3 regions of the Planococcus sp. BI3 genome follow, and region 3 is predicted to be linked to each of the others. Evidence: riboswitches for the same ligand, from Rfam matches in the RefSeq annotation. Region 3 holds a riboswitch; each other region holds the start of a gene.
What was found. Region 3 has a riboswitch for S-adenosylmethionine ahead of AC1MEO_RS06960 (methionine ABC transporter ATP-binding protein). Riboswitches for the same ligand answer to the same signal wherever they lie in the genome.

Region 1: it holds a riboswitch for S-adenosylmethionine, as region 3 does, so the genes downstream of both, AC1MEO_RS10160 (phosphoadenylyl-sulfate reductase) here and AC1MEO_RS06960 (methionine ABC transporter ATP-binding protein) in region 3, are expected to answer to the same signal.
Region 2: it holds a riboswitch for S-adenosylmethionine, as region 3 does, so the genes downstream of both, mtnW (2,3-diketo-5-methylthiopentyl-1-phosphate enolase) here and AC1MEO_RS06960 (methionine ABC transporter ATP-binding protein) in region 3, are expected to answer to the same signal.

What each region holds. Positions count from the first base shown of each region.
Region 1 is NZ_CM155266.1:2,039,895-2,049,837, reverse strand. Features, by position in the region: gene sat (sulfate adenylyltransferase) at 1-36, shown strand, start outside; gene AC1MEO_RS10175 (SLC13 family permease) at 55-1,833, shown strand; gene cysC (adenylyl-sulfate kinase) at 1,845-2,447, shown strand; gene cysQ (3'(2'),5'-bisphosphate nucleotidase CysQ) at 2,447-3,262, shown strand; SAM riboswitch class I at 3,401-3,517, shown strand; gene AC1MEO_RS10160 (phosphoadenylyl-sulfate reductase) at 3,713-4,426, shown strand; gene cobA (uroporphyrinogen-III C-methyltransferase) at 4,513-5,289, shown strand; gene AC1MEO_RS10150 (sirohydrochlorin chelatase) at 5,302-6,054, shown strand; gene AC1MEO_RS10145 (uroporphyrinogen-III synthase) at 6,077-6,877, shown strand; gene AC1MEO_RS10140 (assimilatory sulfite reductase (NADPH) flavoprotein subunit) at 7,202-9,040, shown strand; gene cysI (assimilatory sulfite reductase (NADPH) hemoprotein subunit) at 9,219-9,943, shown strand, end outside.
Region 2 is NZ_CM155266.1:2,753,997-2,763,939, reverse strand. Features, by position in the region: gene mtnA (S-methyl-5-thioribose-1-phosphate isomerase) at 1-173, opposite strand, end outside; gene mtnK (S-methyl-5-thioribose kinase) at 170-1,360, opposite strand; SAM riboswitch class I at 1,438-1,591, opposite strand; SAM riboswitch class I at 1,801-1,910, shown strand; gene mtnW (2,3-diketo-5-methylthiopentyl-1-phosphate enolase) at 1,987-3,201, shown strand; gene AC1MEO_RS13865 (2-hydroxy-3-keto-5-methylthiopentenyl-1-phosphate phosphatase) at 3,207-3,872, shown strand; gene AC1MEO_RS13860 (methylthioribulose 1-phosphate dehydratase) at 3,869-4,483, shown strand; gene AC1MEO_RS13855 (1,2-dihydroxy-3-keto-5-methylthiopentene dioxygenase) at 4,499-5,035, shown strand; gene AC1MEO_RS13850 (hypothetical protein) at 5,171-8,371, shown strand; gene AC1MEO_RS13845 (glycosyltransferase family 2 protein) at 8,404-9,843, opposite strand; gene AC1MEO_RS13840 (hypothetical protein) at 9,840-9,943, opposite strand, start outside.
Region 3 is NZ_CM155266.1:1,359,723-1,369,665, forward strand. Features, by position in the region: gene AC1MEO_RS06920 (cysteine desulfurase) at 1-264, opposite strand, end outside; gene sufD (Fe-S cluster assembly protein SufD) at 264-1,568, opposite strand; gene sufC (Fe-S cluster assembly ATPase SufC) at 1,587-2,369, opposite strand; gene AC1MEO_RS06935 (YuzK family famiily protein) at 2,634-2,789, opposite strand; gene AC1MEO_RS06940 (hypothetical protein) at 2,993-3,517, opposite strand; gene AC1MEO_RS06945 (dicarboxylate/amino acid:cation symporter) at 3,617-4,789, opposite strand; gene AC1MEO_RS06950 (MetQ/NlpA family ABC transporter substrate-binding protein) at 4,944-5,756, opposite strand; gene AC1MEO_RS06955 (methionine ABC transporter permease) at 5,807-6,475, opposite strand; gene AC1MEO_RS06960 (methionine ABC transporter ATP-binding protein) at 6,468-7,493, opposite strand; SAM riboswitch class I at 7,582-7,686, opposite strand; gene AC1MEO_RS06965 (thioredoxin family protein) at 7,795-8,121, opposite strand; gene AC1MEO_RS06970 (toprim domain-containing protein) at 8,127-8,465, opposite strand; gene gcvH (glycine cleavage system protein GcvH) at 8,661-9,041, opposite strand; gene AC1MEO_RS06980 (arsenate reductase family protein) at 9,122-9,475, opposite strand; gene AC1MEO_RS06985 (acyl-CoA dehydrogenase family protein) at 9,584-9,943, opposite strand, start outside.

The DNA of each region.
Region 1 (9,943 bases), 680 kb from region 3:
ATCAAAGGCTTGCGGGAGACCGTAATAAGTAACTAAGTTGAAGGATGGTTGCCCATGTCAGTCGAAATGATTTTTGTGCTAATTGTCATCGTTGGAATGGTCAGTGCCTTGCTGTTTGAAGTTGCCCGTCCGGATATGATTGTCTTCTCGGCATTGGTGGTTTTGCTGCTGTCAGGGATTTTAACGACAGAAGAAGCATTGCGCGGCTTTTCCAATCCGGGAATGCTGACCATTGCTTTATTGTTCATCGTTGTCGGGACCGTACAAAAACATGGCCTGATCGACCAGATGATGATTGGCTGGCTGAACAAGGGCAAAAGCTTGAAGGGTTCATTGTTCCGTATTTTTCTTCCGCTTCCGCTGTTTTCGGCTTTCTTGAACAATACGCCTATCGTTGTGACATTGACGCCGCTATTGAAGAAATGGTGTGAAGAACGGAACATTGCACCATCCAAGGTGTTGATTCCTTTATCGTATGTAACGATTTTAGGAGGCACCATCACGTTGATGGGAACTTCCACCAATCTGGTGGTCCACGGCATGCTGATCGATTATGGGCTTCCTGGATTTTCCTTGTTCCAGTTGGCGATAGTCGGAATTCCCATCACGATTGTCGGCTTGATTTATCTCTTTACTGTAGGAAATATGCTGTTGCCTGAAAATAAAGGGTTCAGCAAGCAGGTTGCTGAAGATTCCCGGAAATACATCGCTGAAATGATCGTGGAAGAGACATTTCCACATACCAACCAAACGGTTGAGGCGGCTAAGCTCCGCGATTTGAAAGGACTGTACTTGATTGAAATCATTCGGGATCAAACACGGATTTCATCGGTCAGTTCCAAAACCGTCATCCAGTCCGGAGACCGGCTGATTTTTACAGGACTTATTTCCACCATCGCAGACCTGCAAAAAAGAAAAGGGCTGACGTTAAAGACCGGAACCGATCTTCAATTGGATGATCTGAAAAACGGCAATACGCAGCTTGCAGAAGCTGTGGTTTCCCATGAATCGTCGCTGCTGTCGAAGACCATCAAGCAATCCCAATTCCGTTCACGTTATGATGCAGGTGTCATGGCCGTCCACCGCAATAACGAACGCATCAAAAGCAAAGTCGGCGATATCATCCTGCGGCCGGGTGATACGCTATTGCTGCTCGCCGGAACCGGATTTGTGGAAAAATACCAGCAGTCCAATGACTTTTACGTGGTTTCGTCGATGAAAACCCCGAAATCACTGCAGGAAAGCCGCTTGGTGGGCTGGTTTTCATTGGTTGTCCTATTGGGGGCCATTGCCCTTGTCGTTGTCGGCTGGTTGAGCATGTTCAAAGCCATGGCATTGGCGGTACTGATTTTGCTGGTGACCAAATCAGTTTCCATGGAAGATGCCAAAAACGATGTGCAGTTCAACGTGTTGCTGCTGATCGCCAGTGCATTCGGCGTTGGAGCAGCAATGACCAAAACCGGTCTGGCACAATGGGCGGCGGACGGGCTGCTGGCAATTGGGCAGCCGTTCGGCTTGTTGGCCATCCTGATCTTAGTTTATCTGCTGACCAGCATCTTTACCGAATTGATCACCAATAGTGCTGCGGCAGTCTTGATGATTCCCATCGGCATCGAAATGGCCAGCAACCTGCAGCTTGACCCCATGGGCTTTGCTGTCATCATCACTATTGCGGCATCCGCCAGCTTCATTACACCCATCGGCTACCAGACTAATTTAATTGTGTACGGGCCAGGCGGCTATAAATTCATGGATTACGTTAAAGTGGGGACGCCCCTAAGTATTCTGGTTATGTCGGTAACCATCGGAATCGTTTACTATTACTGGTTTTAGGAGGAGAAAAAATGAGCAAATCAACCAATATCGTTTGGCATGAATCGAGTGTTACAAAAGAGGACAGACAGAAATTGAATAATCATAAAAGCGGGGTCCTATGGTTTACCGGATTATCGGGATCGGGAAAATCAACGGTGTCCGTAGCTTTGGAAAAAGAAATTCACGCGCTTGGAATCCGTACGTATTTGCTGGACGGAGACAATGTGCGCCACGGTCTGAATAAAAACCTGGGATTCAGCCCGGAAGACCGGACTGAAAACATCCGCCGAATCGGTGAAGTCGGAAAGTTGATGAGCGACGCTGGGGTATTGACCTTGTCCGCATTCATTTCACCATATCTGGAAGACCGCGACCAAGTCCGTGCGTTGCTTGAAGAAGATGAATTTATCGAGATTTATGTAAAGTGCAGTGTGGATGCTTGTGAAGCCCGCGATCCGAAAGGCCTTTACAAAAAAGCCAGAGCTGGTGAAATCAAAGGGTTTACCGGCATCGATGCACCTTACGAGGAGCCGGTAAACCCTGAAATCACTATTGAAACCGACAAGCAGACATTGGAAGAATCGGTTCAGGTGATTATTGATTATTTGAAGAAAACAGGCTACTTGGGCTAATGGCTAGTGGCATTGACCTGAACCGGCTGCTCGAAATCAGCCTCGTAGCAGGCAAAGAAATCATGGCAGTCTATGGACAGGAACTGGCTGTTGAGGCAAAAGCGGATGATTCGCCCTTGACGATTGCAGATCAGCGGTCGCACCGCGCCATTGATGCAGGACTAAAGAATGCCTACCCGGAAATTCCGGTGTTGAGCGAAGAAGGCAGCGAAATTTCTTATGAAGAACGGAAAAACTGGCAACGGTTTTGGCTGGTGGACCCGCTCGATGGCACCAAGGAATTCATCAAACAGAACGGTGAGTTTACCGTCAACATCGCGTTGATAGAAGAGCATTATCCAGTTCTCGGAGCCATTTACGTGCCGGCTGCCGATGTCTTCTATTACGGCGAAGAAAACGGCGGCGCATATAAATTGGAAAAGGCTTCAGCTGTAAAGTTTGAGGATGCCGCGGCATTGCGAGAAAAAAGTATTTCCTTATCTGCCAGGAAAGCTCTGGATAAAATCCGGGTTGTCACGAGCCGCTCCCATATGTCTGTTGAAACACAGGAATTTATTGAGCGATTAAACGATGGCAGGAAAACGATTGAACGTGTATCCGCTGGCAGCTCGCTGAAGTTTTGTCTGATAGCGGAAGGACAGGCGGATTATTATCCGCGCTTTGCACCGACGATGGAATGGGACACGGCTGCCGGGCAAGCGATTGTCGAAGCGGCAGGCGGCACCGTGCAAGACGCCAAAGACCAGAGCCGCTTTTCCTATAACCAGGAAAGCCTGACGAATGGATGGTTTTTGGCAGCTGGAGCGAATGAATAATCCGGTGAATAAAGAAAGTGATGATATTGAAAAACAGCTACCGTAAATAAATGATATTTTCAGAGTTTTATTGACAGTCATCTTTTATTGCTTTAGTATTTAGACAAATCATTAAAACCAAGTAATCTTATAAGGTATTTCTTATCATGAGAGGTGGAGGGACTGGCCCTTTGAAGCCTCGGCAACAGCTCTGGTCTTTGACTGGGGATAATGTGCCAATTCCAGCAGGTCCCGAACGGATCTGGAAGATAAGAAGACAGGCCGACGCAATGCGTATTGGATCCCTCTCTTCTTGTTCTATTGGAAGAGAGGGTTTTTATTTTATATTTTATGGTAGGGAATTTATTGTTTTGCTTTTGAAGAAATCGCTTCAGGCGGAATATCCAAAGCACAATAATAGTTATTGAAATGTTTAATCGAATTCATGAAAGTTTGAAGGAGGAAATTGGGATGAGCCACGCTGTTTCGTACGAGCAATTTACTGGAGATCCATTTAAAGACCTGGCACCGACCGATACGCTGAAAGGTGCCGCTGATATTCTGCAATGGGCCTATGATTCCTATGGAGAGAATATTGTCTATGCCTGCAGCTTCGGGGCGGAGGGCATGGTATTGATCGATCTTATTTCCAAGGTGAAAAGCGACGCGGAAGTGGTATTCCTGGATACCGACGTCCACTTCGACCAAACCTATGAATTGATTGAACGCGTCAAGAAGCGCTACCCGAAATTGAATATCCGGATGAAAAAACCAGAGTTGACGCTGGAAGAGCAAGCCAGCCAGTTTGGTGATGAACTATGGAACAGCCAGCCGGATAAATGCTGCGACATCCGCAAAGTCAAACCGCTTGAACAAACGCTTTCCGGTGCACAGGCTTGGATTTCCGGCCTCAGAAGAGAGCAGTCTGAAAGCCGCAGCAAAACGGATTTCATCAATAAAGACAACCGCTTCAAATCCGTCAAGGTTTGCCCGCTGATCCACTGGACGTGGGACGATGTTTGGCAATATATCCAATTGAACGGCCTTGAATACAACATTTTGCATGATGAAGGCTATCCGAGCATCGGCTGCAAACATTGCTCGTTCGCCGTGACAACTGATGGAGACAGCCGCGACGGAAGATGGAAAGGCTTTGCGAAAACCGAATGTGGCCTGCATACATAATGAGGCCAGCAAGATGATGGGAATTAACGATCAGAAAATGGCGGGATCATCGTTTCTCTGGTTAAAAAAAGGAGTCTAGGAAGCTTATGAAAAAAGTTTATTTAGTTGGTGCAGGTCCAGGCGACCTTGATTTGATTACAGTGAAAGGGTTGAAGGCCATCCAGAAGGCCGATGTCATCCTTTATGATCGCTTGATAAACCAGGAATTGCTGGACGAAGCGAAAGAACATGCCCAATTGATCTACTGCGGCAAAAAACCCGATAACCATTCCTTGAAACAAGAAGAAATCAACGAGCTGCTGTGCCGGTTCGCGCTGCAGGGAAAAACGGTGACGCGCCTGAAAGGCGGCGACCCGTTTGTATTTGGAAGAGGCGGAGAAGAAGCGGAAGCACTGGTTGACCATAATATTCCGTTTGAAATTGTGCCGGGAATTACAGCTGGAATTGCAGCGCCCGCCTATGCAGGAATTCCGGTCACACATCGCGATTACAGTTCATCCGTAGCGTTTATTTCAGGGGTCAGCAAAGTGGGCGTCGACCAGGATGAATATTGGGAGCATGTCGTGAAAAGCATGGATACATTGTGCATCTATATGGGCGTCAGCAAGCTTCCGGAAATCTGCGGCCGTTTGATGCGCCACGGCCTGAAACCGACGACACCGATCGCGCTGATTGAATGGGGCACGACAGAACGGCAGCGGACAGTGACCGGCACGCTTGAGGACATTATCCGAAACGCCAAGGATTTCGAGAATCCATCGATGATTGTGGTGGGAGAAGTGGTCCGCCTGAGAGACAAATTGCAATGGTATGAGCAGCTGCAGGACGAACAGCAATTTCAGCTTGCCGCCCATGTTGGATAAGGAGATGGTGATATGCAGGCTGTATTATATGTAAGCCACGGAAGCCGTGTAAAGGAAACGCGCCAGGAAGCGATGGCGTTTATGGAATTGGTGCAAGGGAAAGTCGGCGTTTCTCTTCAGGAAACCTGCTTTTTGGAATTGGCCAGTCCGGATATTGCAGAAGGAATCGCCAGCCTTGTGGAACAGGGCGCTACAGCAATTGCGGTCGTTCCAGTTCTGCTTCTGAGCGCCGGACATTATTACGAAGACATTCCGGATGAAGTCAAAAAATCGATATCGCGCTATCCAGACATCCGCTTTACTTACGGCAAACCACTCGGTGTCCAGGACAGACTCGTAGAAATTCTAGCCGAGCGCTTAGAGGAAACAGCAGTGGAACGCTTGTCTGAAGCGAAGATCCTATTGGTCGGAAGAGGCGGGAAAAGTTCAGAAATCACCCGTTCGGTTGAAGAAATTGCGGCGAAACTGGCAGTAATGGCCAAAGTGCCGAAAGTGGAAGTGTGTTATTTGGCCGCGGCTGCCCCGTCATTTGATGAAGGATTGCAAGCTTCCATCAATACCGGCAGCAAACAGATTTTCGTAGTCCCTTATTTATGGTTCACCGGACTCTTGGTCAAATCAATGCAGAAGAAAATCAACGCCTTATCTTCAGAAGAACAGCAAATCATCTTATGCGGATATCTAGGCGACCATCCGGCGATGGTGGATGCCCTCGCAGAACGCGTGCACGAAGCGCTGCAAAGTGAACAACAGCCGGCATGGTGAATAGTGGAAGGAGAGATTGAATATGAATGGATTAGCCGGAAAGAAAATTGGTGTGGCAGCCGTACGTGCCGCAAAAGAAATCAGCCTGCTGATTGAAAAGCAGTCCGGCACTCCCGTCATTCTCCCGATTCAGGGAAGACAGCGGCTAAACGAAGACATCAGCGCACAGAACATCAGTGATTTTTTAGCCAAGCCTTTCGACTGGGCCATCTTCACGACCGGCATTGGAGCAAGGACGTTGACGGATTCAGCGGGAGGCATGGGCCTTCATGTTCCGTATATCAACAAATTGAACACAACAAAATTGGCCGTTCGGGGCAGCAAAACGATGAAGTGGATCAAAGAGCATGATTTGGAGCCGGTCCATGTTTCAGAAGATGGAACCATGGATAATCTATTAGCAGCTTTAGATGAAGAGTATAAAGGCAAAAGCCCACAGCAGATCTTTTTGCAGGCCTATGACCAGGATGACGATAAGCTAAAAAGCAGATTGGAAGAAAATGGCCATATTGTCTACTTATCCCGCCCTTATTCCTATGAAAAACCGGACCCTCTTGTCGTGGATCGATTGAAACAATCCATTATTGAACGGTCGTTGGACGCTATCGTCTTCACCAGCAAAACGCAGGTCCGGAATATATTTGCTGATCCAGATCAAAGCGCACAGCTGATCGAAGCTTTCAATGACCAGGTGCTGGCAGTAGCCGTCGGCAAAGTCACCGCCAAGGAACTCGAAAGCAACGGCATCAAACAAGTGCTGCAGCCTGAACACCAAAAGATGGGGGCGATGATCGTCGCGATCGACCACCATTACCGCCAGTAACATGTCTGACGGCAGTTTAGAGGGTGAAGATGTATAACATAGATTAATGATTGTTATGTGCCATATCTTAATTTTGTAAACAGCAATTTACCTTATATTTGTTTCTAACCGCACAACCCTTAGAAGAAAGAGCAAAGGGCGGCGACTATTCTAAGCATGTGAGTTGCGATAAAACTGCTCCTGCATCGCTTCGCTGCTTCGCCGCAAAGGTATTGCCCGAACTTCCTTCGCCCAATGCCTTGTCCGCCCGGAGCGATTTCTTCAACTCAACGCTCTTTATAAGAATTAATTATAAAAAATAAACGAATTTCGAGGTGAAACAATTTGCAATTGCAGACAATGAACAGCCCATTCGATCAGGAACAGGTAGAGCTTATCAACCGCTTATTGCCGATGCTGACCGACAATCAGAAAATTTGGCTGAACGGCTATCTGGCCGGCTCGCAGTCATCCGCCACCGTCGCTGTGCAGGAACAACCGGGATTGGAATGGTACGCCCAGCAAGGCGGTGCATCTGTTGCCACCCGTGAAATCACCATTCTGGTCGGTTCCCATACAGGCAACTGCGAATCGGTTGCCAAGGAGGTTTCGAAAAAACTGCAGGACAAAGATTACCAGGTGAAGCTTACGCCAATGGATGAGTTTAAACCGAAAGACTTGAAGAAAGTCGAAGATTTGCTGATCGTCACCAGTACGCACGGGGACGGCCACCCACCGGATAATGCCCTTGCCCTTTATGACTTCCTGCACAGCAAGCGTGCACCGCAGCTTGAAGATGTTCGGTTCTCCGTTTTATCTCTGGGTGACAGTTCTTATGAATTCTTCTGCCAGACCGGCAAAGATTTCGATAAGCGCCTGGAGGAACTGGGTGCCAAGCGCATCCATCCGCGTGTGGATGCTGATCTGGACTTTGAAGAACCAGCAGAAGAATGGTTTGATGGCGTCTTTAGTGTCCTGAATAAAGAAAAAGAAACAAATCGTCCGGGAGCTGCAGGGGCTTCAGCGGCTCAAGAAGCTGCACCAGCCAGCCGGCCGGCATATTCCCGCAGCAATCCATTCAATGCGGAGGTTCTGGAGAACATCAATTTGAATGGCCGGGGTTCGAATAAAGAAACCCGCCACTTAGAACTCGACCTGGAAGGTTCTGGCCTGCAATATGAGCCGGGCGACAGCCTCGGGATTGTTCCTGAAAACGAAGACAAGCTGGTTGATCAATTGATAGCTGCAACAGGATGGAATCCGGATGAATCGGTCTCCATCAATAAGCAAGGCGATACCAGCTCCCTGCGAGACGCGTTGATTTCTACCTTCGAAATTACTATCCTATCGAAGCCATTGCTTGAAAAAGCCGCAGCTTTTGCGGACGGTGATGCATTGGCCAATCTGCTGGAACCGGAAAACAAAGAACAGCTGCAGGCTTATATCTATGGAAGAGACCTGATCGACTTGACGGAAGATTTCGGTCCTTGGCAAGCGTCAGCTGCTGAATTCATCCAAATACTGCGCAAAATACCGGTTCGCCTGTATTCAATTGCCAGCAGTTCAACAGCAAATCCGGATGAAGTCCATTTGACGGTCGGAGCTTTACGCTACGAAGCGAATGGGCGCAAGCGGACGGGCGTCTGCTCGACACAATGTGCAGAACGCGCTGAAATCGGCGCGACCTTGCCGGTGTTCATCCAAAGCAACAGCAATTTCCGATTGCCTGAGAATCCGGAAACACCGGTCATCATGATCGGCGCCGGAACAGGGGTCGCCCCTTATCGTGCCTTTATGGAAGAACGCGAAGAAACGGATGCTCAGGGAGACGCGTGGCTGTTCTTTGGTGAACAGCATTTCGTCACTGATTTCCTTTACCAGACCGAATGGCAAAGATGGCTGAAGGATGGCGTTCTGACGAAAATGGATGTTGCCTTTTCCCGTGATACAGCTGAAAAAATTTATGTGCAGCACCGTCTGATGGAGAAGGGCCAGGAAGTGTACCAATGGCTGGAAGCCGGCGCCAATATCTATGTCTGCGGCGATGAAAAATACATGGCCAAAGATGTTCATGCTACGCTAGCAGCAATTCTGGAGCAAGAAGGCAATATGACTGCGGAACAAGCGGAAGACTATCTGACTTCTATGCGCAGCGACAAGCGTTATTTGCGGGATGTTTATTAAGAAGGTATACATGAGTAATCAGCAATTAGTTTTTATATGATCTTAACTGCACGGCCTTGGGAAGTAGGAGCGGCAGCCGGCACCGTGACGTCCTGTCACGCCTGCTGCATGACCCACATCCTGTGGGCCCGAAAGCGTCCGTCTGGAGCAATTTCTTCAACAATGAAAGGAGCTTACCATGAAAATTAAAGAGTTGACTGATATAGAAGGCACTCCAAGTGAAATGGAGGTCATCAAAGATCGAACCAATTATTTGCGGGGCAATCTCGTGGAAAGCTTCGCGGAGCCTTTGACGGCTTCAATACCGGACGATGACGGCAAGCTATTGAAATTCCATGGCAGCTATATGCAGGATGACCGGGATATCCGCAACGAACGGGCACAGCAGAAACTCGAACCTGCTTACCAATTCATGATCCGTGTCCGCCTGCCGGCAGGCGTCGCAACGCCGCATCAATGGCTGACAATGGACAATCTGGCAAACACGCACGGCAACGGCACCTTAAAGCTGACGACGCGCCAGACTTTCCAGATGCACGGCATTCTGAAATGGAATATGAAGAGCACCATCCAGGAAATGAACCATGCCCTGATGGACACGATTGCGGCCTGCGGGGACGTCAACCGGAATGTCATGTCGACATCCAACCCGTACCAATCGGATGTGCACGGGGAAGTATACGAAATCTCCCGCGAATTAAGTGAACACCTGTTGCCGAAAACGAGAGCTTACCACGAAATCTGGCTGGACGAAGAAAAAGTCGTCGACAGCAATGAGGACGAAGTGATCGAGCCGATGTATGGGCATCTTTATTTGCCGCGGAAATTTAAAATCGGCTTTGCGATTCCACCTGCCAATGATGTTGACATCTACTCACAGGATCTTGGGTTTATTGCCATCTT
Region 2 (9,943 bases), 1.4 Mb from region 3:
TATGCCGCGGTAATGCCGATCGCGGGAGCTCCGCGAACCTTCAATGAAAGGATGGCATCATAAACGTCTTCCACGGTTTCAAGTGTCAAATATTCAATGGCATGCGGCAGTTTTTGCTGATCCAGGATGGCCAGCAGCTGGCCATCCCATTTGATGGATAAAGGAATGCTCATGTGCGCGCCTCCTCCAGAATTTGCAGTACATCCCCGATTGATGTGGTTTCTTGACGCTGCAGAATCAAAGCCCGGCCAGTATCCAAAGCCTGTTTCTTAAAAGTGATTCTTTTTTCCGTGTCTTCGATGCTGTCCAGATCTTTGACATGCGCCAAGCCGATCGTCCGGCGGATCAATTCACAGCCTGCAAATCCAGCCGCATCTGCCAGTACTTTGCCAAGCACGTATTCCAGGTAGCCTTCAGTTTCCTTGAACGATTCGACGCTGTGGTTTTTCCACAACCCGGAAAATGCAGCAGCAAAAACTTCCCATGTTTTTCCGATATCCTCCACGATTACCTGGCGATCTTCGCCTTCGCGTGTGATGGACTGGAAAATCAAGTTGGCCAGGAACAAGCCAACATCAAACCCGATCGGACCGTAGAAACCAAATTCCGGATCAATCACTTTGGTTTCGGTCTGGCTCGCAAAAATACTGCCTGTATGAAGATCGCCATGCAGCAGCGCTTCCGCTTCGGTCAAAAAGCTCTTCTTCAACTTCGCCACTTCCAGCTGCAGCTTCCCATCGCTCCAAATCGCCTCTGCCGCTGCTTGGAGCTGCGGTTCGTAATCATTGGTGTCGAGGTCAAAGAACGGATCCGTAAAAATGAGGTCTTCTGTAATTTTGCACAACTCAGGATTGGAAAACTCTGCAGCCAAGCGCTTTTTTTCAAAAGGATGCAAGCCGTAATCCGATGTATGAAATAAAGTCAGTGCCAAGTATTCGCCAATATCCTGGGGCAGTCTCGGGAAATTCCGTCCGTTGACCAAACCCTCCCGCGCAATCTCCAAGTGGGATAAATCCTCCATCACAGTAATGGCCAGTTCCTCATCTGTTGCGTAAACAACCGGTACCAAGGATGGAACAAATTCTCCATGCTTTTTGAGGACATTTGCTTCAATTGTTGCCCGCTTTAACGTCAACGGCCAGCTTTCGCCGATGACCTTGGCATAAGGCAGTGCCTGCTTGATGATCAACCGCTTCCCTGTATTCGGGTCTTCAATTTGGAAAACATAATTCAAATTGCCATCGCCGATTTCCCGGCAAGCTAATTGGGCAGCAGGATCAAATGTATGGCCAGCTTTCGCCAAAGCAACGGCTGTCTCTTCGGTTAATGCCTTATAAGTGGTCGGAACAGTAAGAGTCATCATCTATCTTCCTTTCTTCTGCAATATAAAAAGCCTCTTTCATAAAAAGAAAGAGGCCAGAATAAGAGATCCCATGCCTCTTATCTTTCAGAAAATAAATTTCTGATGGAATTAGCACCGTGCCTTGCAGGATTTTCATCCTGGCGCCTGGGCGCCCCGTCTCACAACGGTATTACGGTCGGTTGCTGGGCGTCATCGGGCCAAAATCCCTCTGCCAGCTCTTGATAAGAGTACTGCGTGTTATTCAATTTAAGTTATGCAGAGAATCCTATCACGATTCAGAATTGACTGTCAATCCATTTTCCCAATAAAAACAATTTTGCAATAACAGTGTTGACAGATTTCTGCACACATGAAATAATCAGAATTACTTTACTCTATTAAATCGAATTATTATTTTGGATTGAACCTATAAAACTGTTTCACCCAATTTCATATCTTTCTTATTCAGAGCAGGTGGAGGGACAAGCCCTATGATACCCGGCAACCGGTCCAATGATGGACACGGTGCTAATTCTTGCAGCCAGAACCGATGGCTGAGAAATAAGAAGTTGTTAACGCCCTTAACCTCTTCTTATTTGAAGAGGTTTTTTATTTTTTAAAAATTGCATGGGAGTGTGGAATAGATGAGCTTATTGACTGCTACTTATCAAGTGTATGGAAAGCCCGGTTCCTTCGGGGAAAAGGCGGAAGGCATCGCTTTGGGCTTGACGATCGGCTCTTGGACAGATTTGCCGCTGCTTGATCAGGCACAATTGAAACACCATAAGGGGCATGTTGTCTCCATCGTAGAATTCGCGGAAGACAGCCATCCATTGAAGCCGGAGCTGATAAAAGCAGAACTCGAAATTGCCTACCCGAGCATCAATTTCTCAGCCGACTTGCCTGCCATCCTGACTACGGTTTTCGGCAAACTATCTCTGGATGGCGAAGTGAAGCTATTGGATTTGGATTTCAGCCATGACCTGCTCAGCCACTTTCCCGGTCCGCGCTTCGGCATAGAAGAAATCCGCAATACACTCGGCGTAGCTGGAAGGCCGCTTCTGATGAGCATATTCAAAGGCGTCATCGGCCGCGACATGGATTTTTTATCCGCTCAATTGCGCGAACAGGCATTAGGCGGCGTAGACCTCGTTAAAGACGACGAAATTTTATTTGAAAATCCGCTGACTCCATTCGAAAGCCGCATCATCACAGGGAAACGGGTGCTGGAGAATGTCTATGAGGAAACGGGCCATCGCACATATTATGCAGTGAACCTGTCGGGCAGAACTTCCGACCTGAGAGGTAAGGCACGAAAAGCACGCGAGCTTGGAGCGGATGCCTTATTGTTCAACGTCCACGCATACGGGCTCGATGTGCTGCAGGAATTGGCGGAAGATGATGAAATCGGTTTGCCGCTGATGGCGCATCCGGCATTCAGTGGCGCTTTCACTTCATCCCCGTTTTACGGGCTTGCTGCGCCGCTCGCACTCGGAAAGCTGGTCCGCTATGCCGGTGCAGATTTCTCCCTGTTCCCTTCTCCTTACGGCAGTGTTGCATTGGAAAAAACAGCTGCTCTTGCACTCGGCAAGGAACTGATTAGGGACAGCCCATTGAAACGAAGCTTCCCAGTGCCTTCTGCCGGCATCCATCCGGGGCTTGTGCCTTTACTGCTGGCAGATTACGAGATAGATAGTGTCATTAATGCCGGCGGTGGAATTCACGGACATCCGGCTGGTGCAGCTGGGGGCGGCCGTGCCTTCAGACAGGCAATAGATGCGGTGCTGCAAGGAGAAACCCTGCAGGATGCCGGCAAACAGCATAAAGAATTACAAACTGCACTTGAGTTATGGGGGTGAAGAGATTGAACAAACCGATTATTTTTTGCGATTTTGACGGTACGATTACCGCCAACGATAATATCATCGCCATCATGAAGAAATTTGATCCGCCGGGCTGGGAACCAGTCAAAGACCAAATCCTCGACCAATCCATCTCGATACGTGAGGGTGTAGCGAACATGTTTTCCCTGCTCCCTGTTTCGGCAAAAGACGAAATCATTTCATATGTTTTGGAACAGGCGGAAATACGGGAAGGTTTCAGTGACTTTGTCGCTTATACGAGAAAACAGGAACTGCCTTTATACATTGTCAGCGGTGGAATCGACTTTTTCGTCTATCCGCTCCTTGAACCTTTCGGACCTCTTGACGGCATCTATTGCAACGGTGCCGACTTTTCAGGAGACCTCATCAAACTGGAATTCCCGCATGGCTGCGATGAAAAATGCAGCAGCCAGGGCTGTGGATGCTGTAAGCCATCCGTCATCCGGGAAATTTTGGATACCGGCACGAAAAGCATCGTCATCGGGGATTCCATCAGTGATTGGGAAGCAGCCAAAAAAGCCGATTTCGTCATCGCCAGGGATTTATTGGCGGAGAAATGCCAAGAGGCTGGCATCGCTTACGAACCATTTGAAACTTTCAACGAAGTCATTGCGATTGTCGATGACTATATAGGAGTGAAGTCATGACTGCATTGCGGGAAAAATGGCTGGAACTGGCGGATGTCAAAGATGAACTGGCGTCTCGCGACTGGTTTATGGGAACCAGCGGAAATCTCGCCATCAAGGTCGCGGACCAACCGCTCGAATTCTTGGTCACCGCCAGCGGCAAAGACAAAAAGAAACGGACCGATGAAGACTTTTTGCTTGTCGATGCCAACGGCCAGCCGGCTGCAGAAACACATTTGAAACCATCTGCTGAAACCTTATTGCATTGCGCAATCTATGGAAAGACGGCGGCCGGCTGCAGCCTCCACGTCCATACGGTCGCCAATAATGTCATTTCCGAGTTATACGGCGATGCCGGAAAAATCGATTTCCAAGGACAGGAATTGATCAAAGCATTCGGTTTGTGGGAAGAAGATGCGGTACTGACCATTCCCATCATCCCCAATCACGCCGATATCCCAACGCTCGCCAAAGCATTCGAGCCTTTTATCGCCGCCGACAAAGGTGCGGTGCTGATCCGAAACCACGGCATCACCGTCTGGGGAAAAGACGGCTTTGAAGCGAAGAAATTGCTTGAAGCCTGTGAGTTTTTATTTCAATACCAATTGGCGTTGCAACTGCATTTAAAATAAGAAAGGAAGATTCTAATGGCTATCATTAAAATTCAAGGAACAGACGAAACAATTGAAGCACAAAACGAGGTTGCAGCATTTCTCGAACAGCAGGAAGTCGTTTACGAACATTGGGACAACACGAAATTACCTGAATCTCTTCGTGAAAAATTCGACTTGAGCGATGAAGACAAAGAAGAGATCATTAAGGCGTTCAAAACAGAAATCGATGACATTTCCGAGCGCCGCGGCTACCAGGCAGCGGATATTATCTCCCTGTCAGACTCCAACCCGAAACTGGACGAGCTCTTGAAGAACTTCCAACGCAAACATATTCATACAGACGACGAAGTGCGCTATATCGTCAGCGGCCACGGCGTCTTCATCATCCAAGGGAAAGACGAGCGCTACTTCGAAGTCCACTTGACGCCAGGCGACTTGATTTCGGTTCCTGAAAACATCACCCATTACTTTACACTTGCTGATGACCGAAAAGTCGTGGCGATCCGAATCTTCGTGACAACCGAAGGCTGGGTACCGGTTTATCAGGAAGAAAGCAGCGTTCAAAACTAATTATTGCACTAGAAAAGACTCGACTACTCGAGTCTTTTTTATTTTGCGGAAAAAGTAATTATTTTCTATTTTTAATGACTTTTAAGCTATAATGTCTTTTGAGTTATATTTTGTAAATAGAAACGAGTGGTATGAATGAAGAAAACGACCCTAACCGTATCGGCAATTGTTATTTTGTTTCTATTGCCCCTTCTCATCTGGTTCTTTAAGGAAGAAAAAATAATGACGGTAGCGATCATTGATAAGACAGTCCCCACTGAAAGCTACCGGGAACATAAAGGCCTGACCTGGCTGCTGAATCATCATCGTTATATGACCGAAGCCAAAACCGAATATAAAATGGATGCCGATTATTACGGCTTTGTTCCTGATGAAAAAGCGGAAAGCTACACCATTCGTGATTTGCCTGAAGACCTGTCCGGAACTGATCTCATTTACCTGGCAGATTCCTACGGTGTCTATGAAGAAGATCTCCCTTGGCAGTCAGCAGAAAAAAACCCTGGCAGTTCGTCCATGATTTCCGGCGGACTCCACATGAGTGAATGGCAGACCATTAAAAAGCAAGTTCAGTCTCAAGGCACAGACTTGGTAGTGGAATTCAATACCTTTGCTTCGCCTACTGCCACAGAAGTCACGCAGGATATGAATAGTTTTCTGGGACTGGAATGGAGCGGCTGGAGTGGACGCCATTTTGCGGACCTTCATTCTTCCAAAAGCGAAGTGCCTCAGTGGATTATTTCCAACTATGAAAAAAACGATGGAGAATGGAATTTTGAAGGCGCCGGATTCGTCTTGGTCAATGATGCCGAAGGCGAAATTGTGGTACTTTCTGAAGAGGCCGGCGAAATCGGGGCTGATGGACTCCGTCTTGCCTTTACTGAACAGGGTAAAGCTCGATTTGATTTGACGGACAGCCCTTCTTTCGGGTATTGGTTTGATATTAACCAGCCGGCTCCAGGCACTGAGGTCCTGGCAGACTATAAATGGGATCTTGAAAGTGCAGGCAGCGAGAAATTGAAAGCTGCGGGCATTCCCGAGAACTTCCCGGCAATGTTCCATCAATCCAAGCATGGGGCAGACCTTTATTATTTTGCAGGAGATTTTGTCGATATCGATGATACCCCAAGCTTTTACCGCTATTCAGGATTCTCAAAACTGCGTTCATTCATTTCAATGGAATCATTGGATGCCGAAAAGAGTTTTTATTGGCAGACTTACGTGCCGATGATGGAAACGATTTTGGCAAATACAGAAGACAAAGAAACACAAGTTGAAACGATCAAAGCAACCGCCGCTGAGAAAGACGGCATCACTTACCCTTCCCGTGTCAACGGGCAGGCATTTGAAGTCTATCAGGATGGCGAATGGCAGCCATTCACCATCAAGGGCGTCAATATGGGAATGGCCAAACCCGGCACATTTCCTGGAGAAGCTGCAATTACACGGGAGGAGTATGACCGCTGGTTCCAGGCAATCGGGGAAATGAATGCCAATGCGGTCCGCGTTTATACACTCCATCCTCCAGCGTTCTATGAAGCCTTTGCCGCTTATAATGCCAGCGCCAAAGAGCCGCTTTACCTGTATCACGGCGTCTGGATTGACGAAGAGCCTTTGGTGGAGACCTTGGATGCCTTCACCCCTGAAATCACTGAACGCTTTGAGGCTGAGGTCAAAAAAGTTGTCGACGTCATCCACGGTGACGCAGTCGTGGAACAAGAACCTGGCCACGCTTATGGAAGCTATAAGACAGATATCTCTCCTTACGTCATCGGCTGGATGATCGGCATTGAATGGTTCCCTGGAACGGTCCATCAGATGGAGCTTGACTACCCTGAACTGGGCGACTATGATGGCACCCACGTATACACAGAAGGCGCCAATCCCATGGAACATTGGCTGGCGCAGCAATTAGATCGCCTCGCGGAATACGAGCTGGACGAATACCAAAGCATGCGTCCGCTGAGCTTCACCAACTGGGTGACGACGGACAATATCGATCAGCCTGCAGAGCCGAGTGAACAGGAAGACATGGCCACCGTCGATCCGAATCACATCAAAACCAAAGGCGTGACAGATACGGTCGGCATGTTTGCATCCTATCATGTCTATCCGTACTACCCTGATTTTCTGAATTTGGACGAACGCTATACCGAATTTGTAGACCATCGCGGAGAGTTCAATAACTACGCGGGTTACTTGAAAGATTTAAATGATTCCCACGACATGCCAATTGTCATCGCCGAGTTTGGTGTGCCCGCTTCGCGTGGCATGACCCATGAAAACCCGTTCGGCTGGAACCAGGGATTTATCTCTGAAAAACAGCAGGGTGACATTGTCAGCCATCTGTATGAAGATATTCTAGAAGAAGGCATGCTGGGCGGAATGGTATTCACTTGGCAGGACGAATGGTTTAAGCGCACCTGGAATACAATGGATTATGACAATCCGGACGAACGGCCCTTCTGGTCAAATGCACAAACCAACGAGCAGCAGTTCGGCCTGTTGAGCTTTGACCGCCATAAAGTGAAAGTCGATGGACAGGACGATTGGACAGACGGTCAGACACTTTACGAAAAACAGGACGGAGCGCTCAGATCGCTTGCTTTAGATTCGGATGAACGATATGTCTACATTAAAGCCCAATTCGATCCGGCCAATAAAACCTGGTGGGACGAACAGGATTTCAACCTGTATTTCAGCGTTCGTGGAGACAAAGGCATCGCAGTTGATGCTTTGGAGAACATAGAATTTCTGGCAGATTTCCAGTTAAAAATCACAGGATTGGAGCAGGCGCGCTTGTTGGTGGCCGGTGACTACGACAGCTTCTACTATGATTATCACGAACGATTGGAGATGATTCCAGCAGAAGAAAACATCGAATCGACTTTCCAACCGATCCGTCTGGCCTTGAACAAAGAATTTGTTCGCCCCGATACCGGCGAAGTGTATCCGTTTGATGCATATGAAACAGGAATCCTCCGATTCGGCATCGCCAATCCGGAGCACAAGGACTATGATTCTCTGAATGATTATTATTACGACAAGGAAACCGGAATCATGGAAATTCGGATTCCATGGATGCTGCTGAATGCCAAAGACCCGGCCAAACGGGAATTTATCGGCGACCTTCAAAAAGACGGCATAGAAGCTTCCGAAACGATCGAAGGGCTGGATGTCACTGCTAGTTTAAGCGGGCAAGACGGAAAAGCGGTTGAAACTTTCGCTGCTGCCCAAGCTGCCCAATACACATGGGATACTTGGGGCTTGCCGCAAACTGAGGAGCGGCTGAAGCAATCGTATTACATTCTTCAAAAGACCTTTGGCGAGACAAAGTGACATAAACCAAAGAACAAAAAGAAGGAAGCCATTTACAGGCTTCCTTCTTTTTGTTCGTCATCGGAGAAAACACCTTTTCGCTCCATGTCTCCCCATACTGATTTTTTCTTGAAGGCATAAAATAAACCCTGGACCCGCCAGAAATTCATCAAGATCCGGTACCAGAATGTCTCGGTCAACGCATAAGCATAGAGGACAAGAATACTCTTGACGGTTGGATACTTGTGATAGGTCCATTCCTCCAGCAGTACTGCGAGCGCGGACAAAAGTGAACCATACAGCACCATCACCAGAAGCATAATAAGGGCAATATCTGTCTCAATGAAAGAAAAGGCAAAGCCGCCAATAATGATGAAATAGCCCATCACTTCAAAGATAGCGCTCAACAGCTCAATAAAGACATAATAAGGCATTGAAAATAATCCGATTCCTCTGTACTTCGGGTTGAACATCATCCCGCGATGCGTCCATAGCGTTTCTGCAAGGCCTCTTTGCCAACGGATGCGCTGTGCCCGCAAGGATGCCAGGGTGCTCGGGGCTTCTGTCCAGCAAACAGGATCTTGAATGTATTCGATCCGCTGTTTTGATTTTTCATCTTTGATGGAACGATGCAAGCGGACGATCAGTTCCATATCTTCACCAACCGTATCGGTTTTATAGCCGCCAACCTTGATGACGCGGTTTTTTTCGAAGACGCCGAATGCACCTGAAATGATCAACAGAATGTTGACACGGCTGAAGCCGAGGCGACCAATCAAAAATGCACGGAAGTACTCGATAATCTGCATAACTTCCATTGGTTTTTTAGGCAACGCCACCTGCTCGATGACACCGCGGTTAATTTTGCAGCCATTGGCAATCCTCACAGTTCCGCCTGTAGCTGTCACCATCCCGCTCGAATCGATAATCGGTTTCATTGTTTTCAGCAAAGCATCCTGTTCCAGAATTGAATCGCCGTCAATTGCCGCAAAGTATGGGTACCTTGAAAAATTGATTCCCGCATTCAGGGCATCCGCCTTACCGCCATTTTCTTTCTCGATTAAAAATAAATTCGGTTGCAGGGTTGAACGATAAGCCCGCTTGATTTCCCCTGTCTTAAAGTACGTTCGGATAGCCAGCTCAATCGGCTCCATCTCAAATTGAGACAGGACTTTTTCACTGGTTTTATCCGTAGAACCATCATTGACCACAATAATTTCATACTGAGGATAATTCAGGTTCAGCAGGGATCGGACCGTACTGATGACTCCAGCTTCTTCGTTATAGGCGGGAACCAGGATGGAAATGGGATAGGTATCTGTATTGATCGACATTTCCTCAATTTGTTCCTGGCGGTTTAATTTTTTCTCTTTGCTGATTTTCGGGCTGGCTACAAGGAAAAGGACCAAGTAAATCGCACCCGCGGCGAGCATATAAGCAATTATTCCCCAGGAAATAACTTCGATGACTAACGTAATTCCATTCCCACTCATATGCGGCTCCCTCCTTCCCTTGTCAGCATATGCTTGGCGATATCTCTGGCATAGGCATCCGCATGATCAGCCGCTACCTGTTCAAGTAATGTATTGCCGC
Region 3 (9,943 bases):
GAAAATAATTTCTTCCATTGAATTGGCGTTGATGAATTTACGGACTTTTTCACGCGCGCCTTCGTACTTTTCAGTTGCACGGTTACCGAGCGTATGGACGCCTCGGTGCACGTTGGCATTATCCTGTTCATAATAATCCTTTAATGCCTCAATGACTTGAACCGGCTTTTGAGAAGTGGCGGCACTGTCCAGATAAATCAGTGGGTGACCATTTATTTCTTGGTTGAGTATCGGAAAATAGCTTTTTATCTCTTGGTTGATCATCAGCGGACTTTCCTTTCGATAACCTCCGTCAATTGCTTTTTAACGCCTTCGATTGGCAATACGCGAACAACCGGTGCCAAGAAACCGTGAATAACAAGACGTTCAGCTTCTTGTTTTGTGATACCGCGGCTCATCAAGTAATACAATTGAAGTGGATCTACACGGCCGACGGATGCGGCATGTCCTGCCGTTACATCATCTTCATCAATCAAAAGAATCGGATTTGCGTCTCCGCGAGCTTTGTCACTTAACATCAAGACACGCGATTCCTGCACTGCGTTTGATCTGGTTGCACCGTATTCGATTTTGCCGATGCCGTTGAAGATAGCTGAGGCAGAATCTTTCATCACACCGTGTGTCAAGATGAAACCTTCGGAATCTTTGCCCCAATGGACAACTTGCGTCGTGAAGTTTTGTTTTTGCGATCCACGTCCAACTACAACACTTTTCGTATCGCCATAAGAATTATCGCCGATCAGATTCGTCGTATTTTCGGAAATCGTGTTGCTGTCGTTCATCATTCCAAGTGCCCACTCGATACGTGCATCGCGAGCCACTACGCCGCGTCGGTTGACATACGTAATGAAACCTTCTGCCAATGTATCCACTGCGCCGTAAGTAATTTGTGCATTATCTTCAGCAAAAACTTCTGAAACGATATTTGCCAATCCATTTGCGTGCGGCACGGTGGAGTAGTAGTTCTCCACATATGTCACTTTACTGCTGGTATCGGCAACCACGATAACGTGGTTGAATAATGAAGCTTCAGCGTCATCATGGTAAAAGACCACTTGTACCGGTTCTTCCACAACGACATTTTTTGGAACATACAAGAAAGCTCCGCCGTTCATCAATGCGGCATTCAACGCTGTCAATTTATGCTCATCTGTTTTCACGCCGTTAGTCATGAAGTATTTCTTGACCAAATCGCCGTGTTCACGAAGAGCTGTAAAAATATCCGTCAAAATAACGCCTTGAGCTGCAAGTTCTTCAGAAATACGTGAAAATGCAGGCGTGTTATTGTGTTGGATATAAAGGTTTTTCTGCTCTAAATCAACGATAGCCTTAACATCTTCCGTTAAATCTTCAAGGGAATCAAATGTCGGGCTTTGTACTGTATGCACTGGGAAATCAGTAAAGTTCCAGCTGAGAATTTTTGTTTTATCTGGTTTTGGCAGCGGCAAGCTTTGCGCTTCACCAAACGAACGTAGACGAAGCTCAGTAAACCATGAAGGTTCACCATTCATTTCTGAAAAGGAGCGCACGTCCTGCTCGGTCATTTTTAAATTTGTTTCAACCGTCATGCTAGTCTCTCCCTTCAATTATGCTTGTCCTACAGTCTCGTCTTCAATGCCAAGTTCAACTTTGATCCAGTCATAGCCTTCTGATTCCAATTTAACAGACAGTTCTTCCCCACCCGATTTAACAATGCGTCCCTGCATCATTACATGAACATGGTCAGGTGTGATGTAGTTCAGTAAACGCTGGTAGTGAGTGATGATCAGGCAACCGAAGTTTTCGCTTCTCATTTGGTTGATGCCTTCTGAAACGACTTTCAATGCATCGATATCCAATCCGGAGTCAATTTCATCCAGAATCGCGATTTTCGGTTGGATCATCATCAATTGAAGAATTTCATTGCGTTTCTTTTCTCCGCCTGAGAAACCTTCGTTCAAATAACGCTGTGCCATTTCCTGCTCCATATCAAGCACTTCCATCTTGTTGTCCAATTCACGGATGAATTTCATCAATGAAATCTCATCGCCTTCTTCGCGACGTGCGTTCATTGCAGAGCGCATAAAGTCAGCATTAGTTACTCCAGTAATTTCACTTGGATATTGCATGCCAAGGAAAAGTCCTGCGCGTGCGCGTTCATCAACTTCCATCTCCAGAACGTCTTCGCCGTCCAAAGTGATAGAACCTTGTGTAACTTCGTATTTAGGATGACCCATGATTGCTGATGCTAGCGTTGATTTACCAGTACCGTTGGGCCCCATGATTGCGTGAATTTCACCTGTATTAATTGTTAAGTCTACACCTTTTAAAATCTCTTTGTCTTCGATTTTAACGTGTAAATCTTTAATGACCAAAGTTGACATGTAAATACCTCCATAAAGTTAATGTTGAATGGCGAACCATCCTTAATTAGTATCATTCTAATCTTAACTCATATTCACTTTACTAGCAAATCATTAAACTACCTAAAATGCTGGAGTAAAACATTTTAAAATACTGGTTTCCTTAGTATTTTGCAAAAGCGCTACATGATAACTGTCATGCTTCGTTGTTTTCAATAATAGACTCCTAATTGAGAAATTATATCAATAAAAAACCAGCATCCGAGGATGCTGGTTTCGTTTCCATATATTTTAGTCACGATGTACCTGCCGTTCGATTTGGCTGGCTACTTTTTGGCCTAGCTGATAATCCTGTTCACGGCGCCGTTCCACTTCGATTATTTTATCTGGATCATTTTGATATTCATCAATCCCGAAACCATGTGCACTTCTGAATGCTTGTTCCAATTTCTCCGTCTTTTCAATTCCGTTCGATTCGATATTGAACCATTCCTTTCAAATTTTTGGGATTTGATATTACCTTTGTTATTATACCCTACGGAAAAGCAAATAAACATAGGAATAGTCCAACTAGTCTGAAAATAGAACTATTGTCGTATACACTCCCTATAAAAAAGCCCCTGACCAGAAATTGTCAGGGGCTTCATACTTTATTGTGAAACTTCGTTATAGATGCTGGAAGCGGCTAAATCCTGCTCCATAAGCAACTCATTCAATTGAACATCCGCTTCGTTGAATTTTTCATCAGCTGCTTCAAATGATGCATCTTTCGCCAATTCTTCAGCTTTTAGGCTATAGGACTCACCAATAGCAGCGAATGCTGTTTCGATCTGTTCTTTCTGGTTTTCCAATACTTCTGGAATTTCCAGCGCATCAACAGCTTCTCTTGCTTCGTTAGCGGAAGTGATTGCTGCATCTTTCATCGCCTGCAATTCTTCGCCTTCGGGCAATGTGCCTTCTGCCTGGCTCATTTCAAATGTGTTCAATTCTGTATCGACAGCATTGATGGCATTTGGAATGGACATATAAAATTTCATCAATTCTCTTTTTACTTCTTTACTGTCTTCAGAACCTTCGGCAGCAGTAGCCGTTTCTGCTGGCTCAGCTGATTCCTCTGCTCCGCAGGCAGTCAATAAAACTGCCGCTGATAACCCGATTGCCCATAATTTTTTCATGATGTTTCCCCCCATTGTGTAATATCTTCGCTATAATAGCACAAAAATTACCAATGGAATAGACCTTTAGAAATAGCCATAATTGGTCGAATCGATTGACTATTCTAAACTTTTACGACCGTTTGTGAAACGGTCGACAATATGCGCCAATGCACCGTCGCCTGTGACATTCGCTGCTGTACCAAAGCTGTCCTGTGCCATGTAAAGTGCAATCATCAAAGCGACCATTGTCGGATCGAATCCCAACATGACTTCAAGCAAACCGATCGCTGCCATGACAGCCCCGCCTGGCACTCCCGGTGCTGCGATCATCGTAATGCCCAGCATCAAAATGAATGGGAAGAAACTTCCGAAGGTCGGCATGCCTCCTGTCAGCAAGACAACACCGATCGCACAAGATACCAAAGTGATGGTGCTGCCTGATAGGTGGATGGTCGCAAACAAAGGAACTGTAAAGTCAGCCACCCGTTCATTGGCGCCGGATTTACGCGCCTGCCGCAACGTGACTGGAATGGTTGCTGCAGAAGACTGAGTTCCCAATGCCGTGAAATATGCCGGCATCATTGTTTTCAGGATTGAGAATGGATTTCTTCCCTTTAACGCCCCTGCTGCAGAATATTGCAGTAAAAGCATAGTCCAGTGAAGGATGATGATCATCACAAAGACGATGGCAAATAATGATAAGATTTCAAATACCGCTCCGCCATATGCCATATTGGCAAAAATACCAAAGATATGAAATGGCAAAAGAGGAATGATGATATAAGAAATTGTTTTTTCGATAATCGCCTGAAATTCATCAAAAAACGACAACATGGTCTTGCTGCCTGTTGATGCCATCCCGATACCCAACAGAAAAGCCAGGATTAAAGCTGACATTACGCCAAAAACAGGTGGAAATTCAAGTGCAATGAAACTGGCTGCCAAAGCAGTTTCCGGATCTTCCATGCTGCTCAAAGATCCTCCCTGCATAAAATTAGGCAAAACCGTTGTTGCAACGAAGAACGCTAAAACCCCGGCTGTAACGGTAGAGGCGTAGGCAACTCCGGTAGCCATGCCCAATAGTTTTCCGGAGCCTTTTCCTAATTTCGCGATTCCTGGCGCAATAAATCCAAGAATGATCAGCGGCACGACAAAGTTTAAAAAGTTGCCGAAAATTGATGTAAAGGTTGCAAATACACGCACCACATCTTCTGGAGCCACCAAGCCAATAAGCACCCCTAAAATAATTGCGACGACAATCCGCGGCAATAAACCAAAATTGAATTTCATGAATGTGTCCCCCTCATATGAACAAATGCTTCTTTTATATTATCCAAAGTAGCACAGACCTTCATCAAATGTAAGGTATACAAAAAAACGCGAAATATTTTATTTATTTGGACAAAATAAAAAAGCACCCAAAAGGATGCTTTTTTTTTTTGCGTCAGTCTACTGGTACTACTGAACCGCCCCACTCTTCCAAGATGAAATCCTGGATTTCCTGAGATTTCAACACTTCCACCAATGCTGTAATGTTTTCATTTTCTTCATCACCAGCACGTACGGCAATAATGTTTACATACGGTGAATCTGAAGACTCAAGTGCAATCGAATCTTCCAATGGGCTGATGCCTGCATCAATTGCGTAGTTCGAGTTGATCAGAACCGCATCGCCTTCTCCTGCTTCATACATCTGAACCAGCAAGGCTGCTTCATAATCAGCATCAAACTGGAGATCTTTCGGATTTTCTACAACATCGCTCACTTCAGCAGCCGTCTTATCGACGCCTTCTGCCAATGTGATCAGGCCTTCAGCTTCAAGCAAAGATAAAATACGGCCGTGGTCTGCTACCGAGTTGCTCATCAGGATGGTTCCGCCTTCTGGAAGTTCATCAAGAGAAGCGTAATCCTGTGAATAAACACCGATCGGTTCGATGTGGATGCCGCCAGCGTTTTCAAATTCATAGCCATGATCTGCTACTTGTGATGCTAAATAAGGAACGTGTTGGAAGTAGTTAGCGTCGATTTCACCAGACTCTAAATCTTCATTCGGCAGGATGTAATCCTGATAAGTTTCGATTTCAAGTGTAATGCCCTGTTCTTCAAGCAATGGCTTTGCCTGCTCTAAAATTTCAGCGTGCGGCACATTGGAAGCCCCTACGCGCAAAGTCTGAGACTCTTCTTCACTAGCCCCGCCATTGCCGCATCCTGCAAGTACCAAAGCCGTTAATGCTGTTCCTGCTACAAATTTCTTCATGTTCAATCTCTCCCTTATGATGTGTTTTATATAGTACGGAAAATCCGCTATTACCGTTTGTCTGCTTTTGTGGTGACTATATCCCCGATATATTGAATGATAAAGACGATGATCAAGATCAAGATCGTCGCCATCAATGTAACGTCTTCACGGCTGCGTTGAAAGCCGTCCAGGAAAGCCAATGTCCCAAGGCCGCCAGCGCCTATGATGCCGGCCATGGCCGTATAGCCGACGAGTGCAATGGCTGTCACCGTGATACCGGAAATCAACGCCGGTTTCGATTCAGGCAACAGCACCTTCCAGATGATAGTGCCGGTCGTCGCGCCCATCGACCGAGCTGCTTCAAGGACGCCTTTGTCGATTTCCTTCAATGCAATGAGAACCATCCGTGCGTAAAATGGAGCCGAGCCGATGATCAATGCCGGCAATGCCGCGTTAGGACCCCGGATCGAGCCCATCAGGAATAGAGTAAACGGGATCAAAAGAATGATCAGGATAATAAAAGGAATCGAACGGAAAATATTGACGAATGCTCCTGTCAGCCAATTGACCACTTTGTTGGCCCATAATTGTTTCGGTGCCGTCAAAAACAACAGGATGCCGAGGGCTAATCCGATAACGAACGTAAATACTGTTGATAATGCCGTCATATAGAGTGTTTCAAGTGTGGCTTCCCACATATTGTCCCAGTCTACATTCGGGAATAAAGAATCAATCATTGTGCATCACCTCCGCTTGAACATCTTCTAAACGAAGAAATGCCAGTGCTTCTTCGATTTCTCCAGGAGAACCTTTCAACTGGAGAATCAATGTTCCATAGGCCCCCCGTTGGGTATGTGATATATTCCCTTGGACAATATTGACCTCCACAGCATGGCTGCGGATCAATTTCGTCAGGATTGGCTGTTCGGTTTGCTCACCAACAAAAATCAACTTCACCAATTCGCCTGTCGGATATAACTCCCGAAGATTTTTGATGGTTTCCTGCGAATCACCACTGGCGGTCACCTGTGCGACAAAACGTTTAGTGATCTCCTCTTTTGGCGATTGGAAAACCTCCAGGACATCACCCAGTTCAACGACCCGCCCGCCTTCCATGACGGCCACACGGTGGCAAATCTTTCGAATGACGTGCATTTCATGCGTGATCAAGACAATCGTCAATCCCAATCGCTTGTTGATATCCACCAGCAGATCCAAAATGGCGTCTGTAGTTTCCGGATCAAGAGCTGATGTCGCTTCATCGCATAACAGCACTTCCGGATCGTTTGCCAGCGCCCGGGCGATGCCGACACGTTGTTTCTGCCCTCCTGAAAGCTCGGATGGATAAGCATGTTCACGGCCGGTCAAGCCGACCAGTTCAATCAGTTCCTGAACCCGTTTACCGCGCTGTTGTTTCGACACGCCGGCAATTTCAAGCGGAAATTCGATATTTTCTGTGACTGTACGGGACCACAGCAGGTTGAAATGCTGGAATATCATGCTGACCTTTTGACGGGCCTTCCGCAATTCTGCGCCTTTAATGGACGTAATCACCTTGCCATTAATTTCTACCGTACCTGAAGTCGGCTTTTCCAACCCATTCAACAAACGGATCAATGTGCTTTTACCGGCTCCACTATATCCGATGATGCCGAATATTTCTCCATCGGCAATGGATAAATCAACCTGGTCAACAGCTGTAAGAACTGCTTTCCCTGTATCGAATATTTTTGTCACTTTCTTTAACTCAATCATTCTCTGAACACCCCTGAATCCTAAAAATAAAAAGCCCTTCCGCGCATAACTGAGCAGAAGGGCAAACGTATATTATACGGAAACCAATCTCTCATCTTCCAAAGCTTTCGCTTCGTGTGATTTGGCACCATTTCATTTTCATGACGGTTGCCGGGCTTCATAGGGCACTTCCCTCCACCACTCTTAATAAGAGTTTCGATATGAAATTAATTGAAAGCATAAGAAAGTTTGAACTTATAGGTCAATTCCAAGGCTTACTCCAATTAAATGGTGCTTGTTCTTTTCTTATCAGAAATTTAATTTACCACGACCGGCTATATTCGTCAACAGATTTCAACTTGCCATATAAATAAGGCACCGATTTGAAGGCATAAATTTTTTCTTTTAGTTTGCCATCCTCCGTAATCAACAGACACGGCACACTCTCCACTTCATACAGGCCGGCGATTTCCTGGACGTAATTCAAGTTTGCTTTGCCGATTTGAAGATCCGGCAACAGCTCTGTAACGACAGACAACATTTTGGATGCCACCTGACAGGTCCCACACATAGGCGTGTACAAATAAAAGGCCGTGATGTGTTTGGTATTCTTTTCTTTGGTCCATTCTTTATGAGTCCATTCCTTCATCTTCTTCATCCCTCTATCAATAGCTTATTGACCTGGACATTCGCAGCGATCAGCACATCCATCAGAATGCGGAGCGGTGTTTTTGCGACTTCCTTATAGCTCCGGTTGACATAGAAATGCCGGGCTTCGGGGAACTCGCGTTTGACCAGCTTCCGCAATTTTTCTCCTGAAGGGTCTGCATCCACTAATATGATGATGTCCTGGCCTTCGTATGGCAGCAATAATTCTTCAAGTCGCGATGCACTTACTGTACCATTTGTGCAAAGAATCGTCACGGGTTCTGCAATGAGCGGTGCAATCCTCGACTTGTCGCTGATCCCTTCCACCACAATCACCTTTCCCATAAACACTCACCCCATCGAAAATAGTATAAGAAAAGATGTCATCTATTACAAGCCGGACAAATGCCCTTTCTAGTTTTGTATTCCACAAGATGGTCCTGCAAAAACACGTTTCTGCAAGTCAATGGCTGCGCTTCTTTCAAGCTGAAACGTGCACCTATAAAAAAAAAGCGCCAACATGCAGGCGCTTTCCGAAGTTTACTCGTTGATCATTTCTTTGTATTGGTCTGCCGTCATCAATGCACTGACTTCTTCTTCAGAAGGAGCTTCGATAACCACCATCCAAGCCTGCTCGTAAGGTGACTCGTTGACGAATTCCGGGCTGTCTTCAAGCTCAGAATTGACTTCAACTACTTTTCCGCTGATTGGCGCATACAATTCCGAAACCGTCTTAACGGATTCAACGCTGCCAAAAGGTTGATCTTTTTTCAGTTCGTCTCCAACCTGTGGAAGTTCGACGAAAACGATATCCCCCAATTCAGCCTGTGCGAAATGAGTAATTCCGATACGCGCATTGCCCTCTTCGATCTTGACCCATTCATGTTCTTTTGAATAACGAAGTTCTGCTGGTGTGCTCATCTTGACCCCTCCAAATTATGTAGTCTATTCAAATTCAGTTTGACATAAACAGCTGCGAAATACAAGATGACGCCGATTTCTTACAGCCAGCTGTTTTGATAATCCGCTTCTTTAAAACCGAGCGTCACCGTTTTGCCGTCCCACGCCAGAGGCCGTTTGATCAGCATGCCATCTGAAGCCAAAAGCTCCAATTGCTGTTCTTCCGTCATGTTCGACAGCTTCTCTTTTAATCCAAGTGAACGGTAAACAAGACCGCTCGTATTGAAGAACTTCTTCAATTCCAAACCACTCGCCCCATAGATTTCAGCTAATTGTTCTTTTGTCGGCGGGTTTTCTGCAATATGTATTTCATTATATTCCACGTTATTTTTGTCGAGCCAGCTTTTTGCTTTCCGGCATGTTGTACATTTCGGGTATCCATAATAAGTAATCACGTTTCTGCCTCCTTTTTTTCTAAGCTTACCAAAAAGAAAGCTTCTGGTCGACGAATAAAAAAACAGGCAAACCCGGTAGACCTGGGCTTGCCTGTTTTCCATTATCCATTAAACGATGTATTTTTCGACATCGATCAGCTTGACAGCCGCTTCGCGTTTTTTCGCAATCACGTTGTAAGGTGTTGAACGAGTCAGTTTGCGCAATGCTGAAAGCATCATGCGCTGGTTGTCGCCTTCGATGGCAGCGATCAATGTTTCTTTCGCATCCTTTTCGATTTGATCGAATGCTTCCTGGCAATAAATCTGCGTATATAGAAGTTTTTGCTTGGCTTTTTCTTCACCTGACGCAGCAATTGCTTTTTCTGTACGCAAGACTACTGATTCCATTGCAAAGACGTTGCTGACGATGTCCGCGATGTTGACAAGTACTTCCTGCTCCGCTTCCAGTTTCGTGCCGTAAGTCTGAGC